Regions from separate parts of the Thermosipho japonicus genome, predicted to be linked through region 2. Evidence: riboswitches for the same ligand, from Rfam matches in the RefSeq annotation. Region 2 holds a riboswitch; the other holds the start of a gene.
The links. A riboswitch is a leader RNA that binds a small molecule or an ion and turns the genes downstream of it on or off. The one in region 2 is predicted to bind thiamine pyrophosphate.

Region 1: linked by a shared signal. The riboswitch ahead of HNP65_RS00265 (sulfide-dependent adenosine diphosphate thiazole synthase) and the one ahead of HNP65_RS07875 (thiamine ABC transporter substrate-binding protein) in region 2 are both predicted to bind thiamine pyrophosphate.

Annotation. Positions count from the first base shown of each region.
Region 1 covers NZ_JACHEX010000001.1:53,231-60,155, forward strand. The annotation lists gene HNP65_RS00240 (amidohydrolase) at 1-217, opposite strand, end outside; gene pfkA (6-phosphofructokinase) at 214-1,173, opposite strand; gene HNP65_RS00250 (thiamine-phosphate synthase family protein) at 1,268-2,476, opposite strand; gene HNP65_RS00255 (sugar phosphate isomerase/epimerase) at 2,476-3,201, opposite strand; gene thiC (phosphomethylpyrimidine synthase ThiC) at 3,203-4,480, opposite strand; gene HNP65_RS00265 (sulfide-dependent adenosine diphosphate thiazole synthase) at 4,480-5,253, opposite strand; TPP riboswitch at 5,313-5,424, opposite strand; gene HNP65_RS00270 (DUF4234 domain-containing protein) at 5,470-5,904, opposite strand; gene fabD (ACP S-malonyltransferase) at 6,051-6,925, opposite strand, start outside.
Region 2 covers NZ_JACHEX010000004.1:170,054-176,978, forward strand. The annotation lists gene HNP65_RS07845 (RNA methyltransferase) at 1-121, opposite strand, end outside; gene trmD (tRNA (guanosine(37)-N1)-methyltransferase TrmD) at 111-851, opposite strand; gene rimM (ribosome maturation factor RimM) at 848-1,384, opposite strand; gene HNP65_RS07860 (KH domain-containing protein) at 1,381-1,605, opposite strand; gene rpsP (30S ribosomal protein S16) at 1,602-1,886, opposite strand; gene ffh (signal recognition particle protein) at 1,910-3,217, opposite strand; TPP riboswitch at 3,435-3,545, shown strand; gene HNP65_RS07875 (thiamine ABC transporter substrate-binding protein) at 3,587-4,564, shown strand; gene HNP65_RS07880 (ABC transporter permease) at 4,537-6,084, shown strand; gene HNP65_RS07885 (VIT1/CCC1 transporter family protein) at 6,081-6,925, opposite strand, start outside.

The DNA.
Region 1 (6,925 bases), on a different contig from region 2:
AATTCTTATTATTTAAATTAAGCATTAACTTGCTTAACCCTACTCCTAATACATGAGCATGGGAATCAGAAAAACCTGGAAGGATGTATTTCCCCTCCAGGTCTATTTCATAGTCACACTTTTTACAATCATCAACAAATATTCCATTTTTTACATACAAATCTTTCTTAAAAAAATGTCCATTATCCCATACAAATGCGTTTTTTATTTTTATCATGATAGTAATGCAGTTAACTCAACTAATTCCATATTTAAAGATTTTTTCTGTTTAAGAACTTCATCCAGTTTAACAGGCACAATTTTACCACCTTGTAGTGCAGTCATAACGTAGCTAGTTCCACGTTTTAAGAATTCTACTGCAGCAACTCCCATTCTTGAAGCAAGCAGCCTATCAAAAGCTGTAGGGGAACCTCCTCTTTGAATATGTCCCAAAATTGTTATTCTTGTTTCATATCCAATCCTATGTTCTAAATGCCTTGCAACTGTATAAGCACTTGCAGCACCTTCAGCTACAACAACGATACAATTAATTTTACCTCTTTCTCTTTCTTTCAAAATTTTATTTCCTAATGCTTCATAATTCACGGGTATTTCTGGGATTACTATTGCCTCAGCACCAGTTACAAGACCAGCAACTGTTGCAATATATCCGGATGACCTTCCCATAACTTCAACAATAAATGCTCTCTCATGAGAAGAAGCGGTATCTTTTAGCTTTTGAATTGCATCAACAACTGTATTTAGACATGTATCAACACCAATACTCATATCAGTCATTGCAATATCATTATCAATTGTACCAGGAATTCCTACAACAGGTACCTTTTGTTCTTCTTCAAGGAACATTGCACCATGTAAACTTCCCTCACCACCAATCACAATTAATCCTTCCACACCATGTTTTGCAAGTATTTTTGCGGCTTCTTGCCTTGTCTCTTTTCTCACAAATTCTGGACACCTACTACTTCTAAGAATTGTTCCACCTTTTTCCATTATTCCACCAACGGATGCAAAATCCATTTCTATAAAATCTTCATCCAAAAGTCCAGCATAACCTCTTTGAATTCCAAGAACTTGAATGTCATTCCTTACAGCATAACGAACCACAGCACGAATGGCGGCATTCATTCCAGGGGCATCTCCACCACTAGTCATAACAGCAATTTTTTTCATAAAATGCCTCCTTACTTATTAAATTAGTTTACATATAATATAATACCACAAAATAAGGTATTTTCAATAAATAGTGGTGGATAATTAAAAATTTTCACGAATTTAGGCCAATAATACCCCTTACTTTTTTTATTACTTCCTGTGGATTTCTTGCAAAAACTCTTATCATTGCTTCTTTACCCCAAAATCCTTTGTCGTATATCACATCTGGAGGATTATCTAAATTTTTAATAATACTATTTATTCCCCATTTTAATGATTGACCCTCTATATTTTTAAATTCTTCTGGTTCTTTTTCACGTTTTAATTCGTAAACTTTTAAGCCATATCTTTTAGCATTTTCAATATATTCTTCTTCATATCTTACATTAGTAGTGCATCTCATGTATGGAAATTTTTTCATCATTTCAATTGTCATTCTGGCTGTATGAGATTTTCCCTCAAAAGTTGCTTTTCCAATAAAATGTGGTTTTCCGTTGACTAATCTTATTCTTCCGGGAAATTTTGCAACTTCTTCTTCATTTTTTGCTCCCATAATTGCATATGAAACGTTTTGTCCAACTTCTGGAATTGTATACCTACCAATTTCCATAATATCCAACATTATTTTATTAAGCTCATCCAAGGTTTCATATTTTATCCAATCGTTTGAAAGCTTTTCTACTTCAACTCTTTGTGATGATCTTTTTAAAACTTTTAAAATTATATTCCCAGCTTCTTTTATTGCTTCTTCAGCAGGATATTCTTTTAAAACTAAGCACGAAAAGAGAGTTGTAAATACACAACCTGTGCCTCTAAAGTTACCATTTAATCTTTCATGGTAAAATTCTTTTCCTTTATAGGTTATTTTTATACGCTCGCCTTCTAAATGCCCACCAGTAATAATCATATTATCAAATTTCCCTATTTTTTCTGCCTCTTCACTATTTACAACAACAAAGTCAGAAAGTTTAATATAGTTTTTAACTATATTTTCATCTAAAAATTTCAAGCCGTTTGATGATTGTAAAACAGGGTTCCAAACAATTATTGTATCTTTATATATTCCTCTAAGTTTTTCTATAATTTCTGGATTTGCAATTCCAACTTTTATAATTCCAACATCATCAAAGTATTTAATTTCTTCAAGAATTTCATTTGTATCTCTAAATCTTACATTTAATGATTTTGTTAATGTTTGAACGGTAAATGCACTTACTGTTGAATATATACTTACTCCCATAGCTGTTGCTACTGATATATCTTGAATTAATCCAGCCCCAGATGATGGATCAAGCCCAGAAATGATTAACATTTTTTTCATTAAATCACCCCCAAAAATTTTAAAAGTTTATCCAAATCCTTATTACATTGTGGTGTAGATTCAATAACAATATCCGCATCTAATTTCATAATTAGTCTTAGTAATTCAATATAGTATTTATTTTCACTCCAAGGTTTGTGATGACATATCTTATAAATCTTCTTATCTGCATAGTAAATGTGGAATTCTTCAATATATTCTTCCAAGAATTCAATAAATTTAAAAGGATTTATTCTTTCATCCAAAAGAAGATGTCCGATATCTATACATAGTTTTAAATCTAAATCTTGACATAAATTTTTATAGTCTTTTTTACTATAAAAAAATTTATTTCCATAAGTATTTTCAATTCTTATTTTTAAAATACTGCTCAGTTTTTCCAGAAGAAATAAATTTTTATTCCAATCATCATTTTGAAGTGCATCCGGATAATGAACTATTAAATATTCTGACTTTATTTGTTTTGCAAAATAAGCACTTCTTAAAATTTTAGAAAATGTAAAGTGATAATCCGAATGTGTTAATTTTGGATGATTCTTCAATTTAAAGATAAATGGTGAATGAACTCCTATAGATTTGCCTTTTATGACATTTAAGTTGTTAATATATTTTGGATCTATAAATCCAATTTCAAATAGATTTGAAAATTTAAATTTTTCTGTTAAATATTTGATCATCCTTAAATCACTTTTTATAACACTTGTGGATACTCCTAGCCTTCGCATATTATTCTTCTAAATACTCCTCTACAACTTTTAGTGCACAAAATGGCCCACACATAGAACAACCTTTTCCTGAATAGGGGCGTGCATTCAAATATCTTTCAACAATTTCTTTATCAAGTGATACATCTTTTATTCCTTGCCAATCTAAATTTTTCCTTGAAATTGCTAATTTGTAATTTTCATCTACAAATTTTCCTCTTGAAAAATCTGCAGCCATTGCAGCTATTTTTGCAGCAATAACGCCTTTTTTAACATCTTCAACATTTGGCAATGATAAATGCTCTGAAGGAGTCACATAACAAATAAAGTCTGCTCCACTTTTTGCAGCAATTGCTGCTCCTATTGCAGAAGTTATATGATCATATCCAGGAGCAATATCCAATACTATAGGACCAAGTAAGAATACTGGTGAATTTTTTCCGTATTTTTTCATTAAATTTACTGTTGTTTCTATCTGATCAAGTGGAACATGACCTGGACCTTCTAACATTACTTGAACATTCTTCTTTCTAGCCATTTCAACCAATTCTTCAAATATAAACCATTCTTCTAATTGTAATCTGTCTAAAGAGTCAAATAAGTTCCCTGGTCTTAATGAATCACCCAGGCTTAAAGTTACATCATATTCTCTTGCAATATCAAGTACTTCATCAAAGTATTTGTAAAACGGATTTTCTAGATTGTTTTTAATTATCCATCCCGCAATAATTGATCCACCTCTACTAACTATTTTCATTATTCTTTGGGATTTTTTTAATTTTTTAACGATATCTTTAGTTATACTAATATGCAGGGTCACAAAATCTACACCTTGTTTTGCATGTTTCTCAAATATTTTTAAGAAATCTTTTTCACTAAAATCAACAACATTCTTTTTTTCCTGATAAGAAATTACAGCTGCATCATAAATTGGAACAGTTCCAACGGGAATATCTGAATTTTTAATTATGAATTCTCTTTGTTCATCTAGATTCCCCCATGTTGAAAGTAACATAACACTATCTGCACCCACAGCTTTGGCGGTATTAAATTTCTCTATTTCATATTCGAAATCATCATATCCAAATGATGTTCCAATGTTTGCGTTTACTTTTACTGTTAAACCTTTACCAATTCCCATAAATTTTTTTAATGATGTATGATTTTTGTTGTGCGGAATTACAATTTTTCCATTTAATAATCCTTCTCTAATATTATCAATACTAACATTTTCATGTTCGGCAATTTTTTCAATTTCACTACATTTTTCACCATTTTTAACCTTTTCAATTAGCGTCATTATTTCACCTCTATGGATAATTTTTCTAATATATTATTTGCAACTTTTAAACCTGATTTAATCATCCCACCGAAAATTGGTCCCATTCTGGGCCCACCACCTACTGAAACTGCAGCCATTCCCATTACGTAAAGTCCTGGGAAAACTTCTTTAGTATTTTCAACTACAAATTTTTCTCCTTCTTTTGCATTCATAGGGTATTCCCTAATTTTTCCCATAGGAAGGTCGACATCAATTCCTCTATCAACCAACATATTCACAACGTTTGCAGGATGTCCCGTACCATCAACTACGAACTTTGCCATAATTGTTATAGGATCAACATGGAGTTTTTGCCTTATAACTGGTGCCCAATTTATTACAATTCCATTTACTTTATTTTCATAAAATACAATATCTTCAACAATAACATTATTGAATAAAATTGTACCAACTTTAGTAGCATTGTATAGTAAAGAAGAGGCAAAATGTACAGAATCAACTGAAATAAAATTGTTTTTAATTAAGTAATTCATTCCTAATTCATCTAAAAAAGATTTAATATCTTTTTCAACTACTAGTTCATTAAACATCATTCCTCCACCCCATGTTCCACCACCAGGTTCATTTTTTGACTCAAATATAGCAACCTTCAATCCTTTTTTTGAAAGATAGTAGGAAGCTGCTAAAGCGCTTGGGCCACCCCCGACAATTGCTACATCAACTTTCAAGCTATCATTCAATTTTTCAAAAAATCTTTCTACAATAATTTTTGAAACTTCATAATCCCACATATCGCTTACCTCCTTATGAAAAATCCCCTCCGCAAAAGCGGAGGGGTTATTATAGACTTTTATTTTTCTTTTCCCAATCCCTCCGCCGGTATTACCCGGTTCAGGTTCTAAGGGTCGAAGGTTTCCGCCTTCCTCTCAGCCCCGGATTATGGAGCTCCCCTTGGGAATTTATTCACTTTTCTTACACTAATATGGTACTACTAAATTTTAAAAGTGTCAATTTAGTTTTCTAATTTCTTTGATAATGTCATAAAAGAAAAAGTAAGAATATATTCCAAGAGTTAGTATAGAAAATACAATAAATTTAAAAATTGATTTTTTTGACTCTATTATGCTCAATATTACCTTAAGATATAATAAAATAAATAGAAAACTCATAAACTGCGCAACAAAATACGTAAAATATGATGAGGTTAAATACAAAGGAAGAAGAGAGAAAAGTGCAAGAAATAAAGCTATGTAAAAAATCCACATAAAGTTTACATTAAATTTCTTTCCAATTTTTCTCCCAAATAAGAATAGTAAAAACATTAAAAATAAGGATGAAATAGTCAACAATATTTGCGAAATAGGTTCATTAAAGAAAACAAAAATATTAGCTAAAACCGAAAAAAATGTGTATCCCCAAAAAGAAATAATCATTATTAACATACCTCCATTTTTTGTTTAATACTATTCTAAGTATAAAAAAATAATCGATTAAAGTCAAATATTTTCAACAAATAAAAAACATGGCTTCAAACAAATTGAAGCCATGTATTCGAGATAAGCAATTCCCAAATATTCAACTTTAAAGTTCAAACCCTGGAATCTTCTATTTCTTCTATCTCACTAAAATGAATAATATCTATCTTCTCTCTTTTTAACATATTTGATAGAACGTTTTTAGGGCCAACTTCAACAAATTCTTTTACTCCAAGTTCTAACATTCTTCTTATTGACTGTAACCAATAAACTGGTCCTGCTATTTGTTCAAGTAAATAGTATTTTAATTCCTCTGGATCACTCGATTCTTTAGCTGTACTATTCAAAACAATCGGAACTTTTGGTTTTTTGAATTTAACATGTTCAATTTCTTTTGAAAGTTTTTCACGAGCACTTTCTAAAAAGGGAGTATGGAAAGGCCCGGAAACAACCAATTCTGTTGCTCTAATACCATTATTTTTACAATCTTCTAAAAATTTTTGAATAGATGATTTCAAGCCACTTATAACTGTTTGTGTTGAAGAATTATAATTTGCAACATAAAGACCTTCATAATTTTTAACAAGTTCTTCTACTTTCTCAGCAGAGATTTTTAAAACTGCAGCCATACTTCCTTTTCCAGGTTCGATTGCTTGAGAAATATATTCTCCCCTTTTTCTTACCAAATATATCCCAAAATCAAAATCGTATACCCCAGCTGCAGCAAAGGCAGTATACTCTCCCAGACTATGCCCTGCAAATATATTATAGCTTATTCCTAAGCTTTCTAAGTGTTTAAAAGCTACAAAGCTAGCTAAAAATATTGCAGGTTGCGCGTTTTCGGTTAACTTTAGAGTTTCTTCATCTCCATTCATAATATTTATTAAATCAATATTAAGTACCTCTTCCGCTCTTTTACTTAGCTCATTCCAAAATGGGTATTTAGAAAAATCTTTTGCCATTCCAGAATATTGTGAACCTTGACCTG
Region 2 (6,925 bases):
ATGTCCTGCTTGTTCGTGCAATATCATGTATATCTAAATTCGTCACTGCTGTTGATATAATTTTCCCATCTCTGCCTAATATAGGATAATGAATTAAAGCAATATACAACTTACTTAACATTATTAATCAACTCCCTGAAAAGTTCAAGCAAAGCCTTTTTATCAACTTCATCAAATTCTTTCTTTAAAAATAAATCTGGCCTTCTTTGAATAGTCTTTTTCAAAGACATCTTCCTTCTCCAAATTTCAATTTTTTCATGGTTGCCTTCCAATAATACTTCTGGAACTTTTTTACCATTAAATTCTCTTGGACGCGTATAATGAGGATGATCTAATAATCCAGTATTAAAAGACTCTTCTATTACAGATTCTTCAGAAATTATTCCAGGAACAAACCTCGAAATTGCATCAATCATTACCATAGCTGGAAGTTCTCCACCAGTTAAAACATAATCTCCAATTGAAATTTCATCATCAACTATTTCCATTACTCTCTCATCAATTCCTTCGTATCTACCGCAAATTATTAACAAATTCTCTTTTAAACTTAACTCTTTGACAAGATCATTGTTGAAAGTTCTTCCTTGTGGACTAGTTAAAATTGTATGAGGTTTTCCAAAAGTTTTAACATAAAAGTCGTAAAACTTAAAGAACGGCTCTGGCTTCATAACCATTCCTGGACCGCCACCAAAAGGATAATCATCGACAGTTCTGTGCTTATCACTTGTAAAATCTCTCAAATTAAAAATGCTAATCTCTATTTTATTCTCTTGAACAGCTCGTGAAATAACTCCATATTTTTTTATTACTTCAACCATTTCTGGAAAAATTGTCAAAACACTAATTTTCAATCCAACCACTCCGGTACTTTAACAACAATTTTTTTATTTTTCTTGTCTAAAGTTAAAATATAATCATAAATCACAGGTATCAAAATTTCATCTTCTTTATTTTTATTAACTACTATTACATCATTACTACCTGTTTGTATAACTTCATCAACAATTCCTAAAACTTTTCCCGTCTCATCTATAACTTGGCTTCCAACTATTTCAAAGAAATAATATTCATCATCCGATAAATTTGGTAATTCATCCTTATTAATATAAACTTTTGAACCTACAAATTTTCTAGCATTTTCAACATTTTCAACACCATTTAGTTTAATAATGTAGTAACCATCAGCTAATCTTAAATTTTCTACAGTTGCAACCATAAACTGTTTTGTATTTTCATTATAAAGAAAAATATCTTCCAAAGACTCAATAATTTCTGGAAAATTAGTAAACGGATGCAATTTTAACTCTCCTTTGAGCCCATGTGTTTTTCCTAAAATTGCAACTGCAACCTTTCCGTTCAAAAGCTCCCGGAGAGTTTTTATCATCTTACCACCTTCAAAATAAAATTATTCTCATCCGTTATAGAAGATAACAAAATTTTTATTGACTTTATTGTTCTCCCATCTTTTCCAATAACTTGACCGACATCCTCAGGATTAACGGATATTTCAAACACTTTTTTTCCATTTTCTTCAAACTCCAATACAACAACCTCATCGGGATTTTTTACAATCCCCTTGAGCATATACTCAAGGAGTTCTTTCATTTATTTTCCTCCTTCTTTGTTCTCTTAAGCTCATCAACCTTTTTAAATACTCCTGCTTTTCTTAATAAATTCCTTACAGTATCACTTGGCTGTGCTCCTTTCATAATCCATTCTACAGCCTTATCAACATCAACATTCAAAATATATGGATCCTTAATCGGATCATAGTAACCTAAACTTTCAATGTATGCACCGTCTCTTCTCTTTCTTTGATCCACAACAACAATTCTGTAAAATGGTTGTTTTTTCTTTCCCATACGAGTTAATCTTATCCTTACCACTCTAAACACCTCCATCAAATTTTTTAAATTTTAAATCCTTTTAGATTGAATGGTAATTTTCCTTTCTTAAATATCTTCATCATTTTTTTCATTTCCTCATAGTTTTTAAGAAGTTTATTCACTTCTTGAACGCTTGTACCGCTACCTTTTGCTATTCTTTTTTTTCTGCTAGCATTTAAAATTTTTGGATTTCTTCTCTCTTCAGGTGTCATTGAATTAATTATTGCTTCAATTACTTTTAATTCTTTTTCACTCTGATTTATATCCACTTTCGGACTACCTGGCAACATCTCAACAATTTTTGATAATGAACCTAACTTTTTTATCTCTTTTAATTGCTCTTGAAAATCTTCAAGTGTAAATTCTGCATTAAGCATCTTTTTACCTAGTCTTTGCATTTTATCTTTATCAAGTTCTTGCTCAGCTTTCTCAATTAAACTTAAAACATCTCCAAGACCTAAAATTCTACTAGCAATCCTTTCAGGATGAAACTCTTCTAAGTCTTCTATCTTTTCTCCAACTCCAATAAATTTTATTGGTTTATTAGTAATATACCTTATCGAAAGTATCACGCCACCTCTTGCATCTCCATCCATCTTTGTAACTACATATCCTGTAACATCCAATCGTTCATTAAAAATCTTTGCAGAATTTACAGCATCTTGCCCAGCCATGGCATCCACAACCATCAATATTTCATCTGGATTAAGAATATCCTTTATTTCTTCCAATTCATTCATCATTTCATCATCAATATGCAAACGCCCCGCAGTATCAAAAATTACAACATTGTATCCACTATCTTTAACTTCTTTTATAGCCTCACGAACTATTTTAACTGGATTTTTTCGATCGCCACAAAAAACTGGCACATCAATTTTCTTTCCTAACGTTATTAATTGGTCTATCGCAGCAGGTCTATATGTATCAGCAGCAACCAAAAATGGCTTTTTTCCTTTTTTCTTAAGCAAATTTGCAAGTTTTGCCGCCGATGTAGTCTTACCACTTCCCTGAAGTCCAACCATCATAATGTAAGAGGGAGAATGTACAAGACTTAATTGGGATTTTTCTCCCATAACCCTAATTAATTCATCTCTTAAAATTTTAATAAACATCTGATCCGGGGTTAACGACTTTAATACTTCCTCACCTGTGGCTTTTTCAGTTACCTCTGCAATAAATTCCTTTACTACCTTGTAATTTACATCAGCTTCTAACAATGACAACTTTACCATTTTTATTGCTTCTTTTATATTTTTTTCAGTGATTTTTCCTTTTCCCGAAAGCGTCTTAAAAGCTTTAGAAAGTTTTTCTTGTAAACCTTCAAACAACTCCAATCACCTTCCTTCACTTTCATTAGTATATAATACTTTTTTACTAATTCAATTAAATTTTTGTAGCCGATTGAAAAATTATCCAAAATTATATGTAACAATCATGTTAAGCAAAACTTGTCGCTTAACTTAACTGATAGTTTTTAGTTAACTTTATAGTAACAAATTATAGAAAATATTTTATTGATGTACTTTATAAGATATAGTATAATAGAAGCATCCCAAGGGGAGCTCCACAATCCGGGGCTGAGAGGAAGGTGGAAACCTTCGACCCTTAGAACCTGAACCGGGTAATACCGGCGGAGGGATGGGATGCAAAATCCCTCCAAAAAGGAGGGAATTTTTTATTTTAAAAGGAGGGGTTATATGAAAAAAGCACTTATTTATTTAATATTAACTATCTCAGTAATTTCATTATCAGTAGAAAAACTTGTCGTTTATACATATGACAGTTTTGTATCTGGTATTGGTAAAGAAATTGTTCCAATTTTTGAAAAAAAGTATGGTTGTAAAGTAGAACTTTTATCTTTTGGTGATGCTGGAACTGTGCTTTCAAGACTTATGCTTGAAAAAAATAATCCTAAAGCTGATGTAATAGTTGGTCTTGATCAAGCGTTATTAATTAGAGCCATCGAAAATGATCTAGTTCAAAAATTTAAACCTGAAAATTTATCTTTGCTAAAATATCCAGAATTGTATAATGAATACGGCACTCCATATGATTTTGGTGCAATTGCTATTGTTTATAACAAGGAAAAAATTAAAAATCCACCAAAAAGCTTTAACGATCTTTTAAAAGATGAATTTAGAGGAAAAATCGTTGTTGAAGATCCTAGAACTTCAAGCACTGGTCTTAGCTTTCTTCTATGGACTATTGCGGCATTTAATGAAAAATATTTGGATTTTTGGTCCAAATTTAAAGACAATTTACTGACAATAACACCAGGATGGGACGAAGCATTTGAAATGTTAGAATCAGGCGAAGCTGATATCATGGTTAGCTATGCAACCGATGGTGCATACAGCTATTATTACTATGGCAACGTCAAATACGTTCCAGTAATTTTAGATGAAGGTGCATTTGTTCAAGTTGAATATGCTTCACTTGTAAAAAATGCTAAAAACGTAGAACTTGCAAAAAAATTCATAGAATTTCTACTTTCAGATGAATTTCAAGAAAAAGTTCCTTTAAATCAATGGATGCTTCCTGTTACAAATGTAAAGTTACCTGAAGCTTTTAAATATGTTCCTGAAATAAAAAAAGTTCTTGAGATAAAAAATGATATTTATAAGAATCAAGAAAGGATTTTAAAAGAATGGTCAAAAGAAGTAATTGGTGGCTAATTCCAATTACATTTATAATGGGAGGAGTTGTCCTCCCATTTACTTTTTTATTTATAAAGATAGGTGGTATAAATATCAAATCAATTTCTGATAACTTTAATATTATCAAATTCACTATTTATCAAGCTTTTATCTCATCTATATTAGCAACCGTTATAGGCCTTCCTGGAGCATATATCGTTGCTAGAACAAAAATGAATAATTATTTAAAATCCACTTTTAGAATACTGTCAGCCATTCCTTTTATTTTACCGGGAGTAACAATGAGCATAGGTTTTTTAATGACATTCGGAAACAATGGATTAATCACAAAATTTCTTAAGTTATTTGGTTTTAACCAACGACTACTTTATACTTTTTCTGCTATAATTATCGGCCATGTTTTTTACAATTTTCCACTTTTTATCCGCATAGTTGGAGAAACTTGGGAAAAAATAGATTCTAGTATTATAGAATCTGCAAAATTAGATGGCGCAAATAATTTATTAATCTTTTTTAAAATTGAATTTCCATTAATTCTTTCATCAATTTTAAAGGCCTTTCTTTTGACGTATGTATATACATTTACGAGCTTTTCAGTTGTACTAATATTAGGTGGCATAAAATATTCTACAATCGAAGTTGCTATTTATATGTATACAAAAATCTTGTTTGATTTTAAAAGTGCACTTACTTTATCGATAGTCCAAATAATATCAATATCGCTCATTTCATATATTTTATCATTCGAAAAGCACACATTCTTATCAGGAAAATCTTTGAAAGAAAAATTCCCAATTTGGGGTTATTTTTATCTATTTTTAACAACTATATTTATATTTATTCCTCTTATTTACTCTCTGCTTTCTGGTTTTATTAAATATGGCGGTGGATTTGGGATTGAAAATTTTAAATTACTATTTTCTTTAGATCTTAAACGCTATATTGGAACTAGTTTTCAATCGATGATCATTTTTACCCTAATATTTTCAATATCTGCATCTTTACTTACAATATTAATATCAACCATCGCTTCTTATTATAACATTAGAAAAAAATTAAAACTAGAATATATAATGTTAATACCTGCAGCAATTTCACCTGTAACACTTGCATTTTCATATATTGCTATAGGAATAAGTCAATTTATTGCAATACCAATAATTTACTCACTTATAAGTCTTCCTATTGTTTTTGGGATTATTTCCAGTGGTTGGAAAACATTAGATGAGTTTTCAGAAGAAGCAGCACTAATTGATGGAGCTAATTCATTTATTTTAAATTTCAAAATTAGAATTCCTCAAATGAAATATCATATACTTACCGCTTTTGTTTATGCATTTACGCTTTCTTTAGGAGAAATGTCTGCAACCATTACATTATCTACTCCACCGGTTTCTACCTTCTCCATTTCAATATATAGACTTCTTAGTTCAAGGAAAATCCCTCAAGCAAGAGCTCTTAACTCCATTTATTCTATAATAGTGTTAATTTTGTTTTTAATAATTGAAATTTTGAGAAACAAAAATAAAAATGACTAAATTTCAATATTAAATAATTTCTTTGCAATAATACCTATAATAAATGATACAATCATTACGCCAAAACTAATTAAAAACATTTCTAAAAAATATTGTTTAAATGTCTTTTCTTGAACAACAGAAACAAAATACGAAAACAATAATATAACAACTATTGCATTTACAATTAAAAAAGATAAAGAAATCATTGGATTTGAAAAAATAAGATAAGGTATTACAAGAAATATAACCGTTAAAATATAAGCAATTCCAGTATATATAGCTGCTTTTAATGGATTTTGAGAATTCTTATCTGCTTTTTGAGATAAATATTCAGATGCTGACATTGAAAGTGATGCTGCAATTCCTGTAATAATTCCAGATAATGCCACCATTCTTGAATTTTGAAAAGCAAAAGTCAATCCAGCAAGCGTTCCAGTAAGTTCAACAAGTGCATCATTCAATCCTAATACCATTGAGCTTATATAATTTATCTTTTCTTCATCAATTAGTGATAAAAGCTCCTTTTCATGAATATTTTCATCGTTAATTATTTCATTTATTTCATTTATTTTTCCAATTAAATCTTTATACTTCTTTTGTGCCGATTCTTCACCTTTTTCCATTGCATTTAATGCAAAAGTTAAGCCAAATAAAAATGACAAGAATGTATACCACCATACTTTAAAAATATTTGGTTTTAATTCTTTATTTGTGTATTTTTTAAAATAATAATAATGCTTTAATTCATCATCTGCTATTTTTATTAAAACGTTTTTATTTCTCTTATTTTTAGAAAAACTAGCAAGTTTTTTATAAACATAATATTCTGTAATCTCATTTTTCTGAAACTGAATTAAGT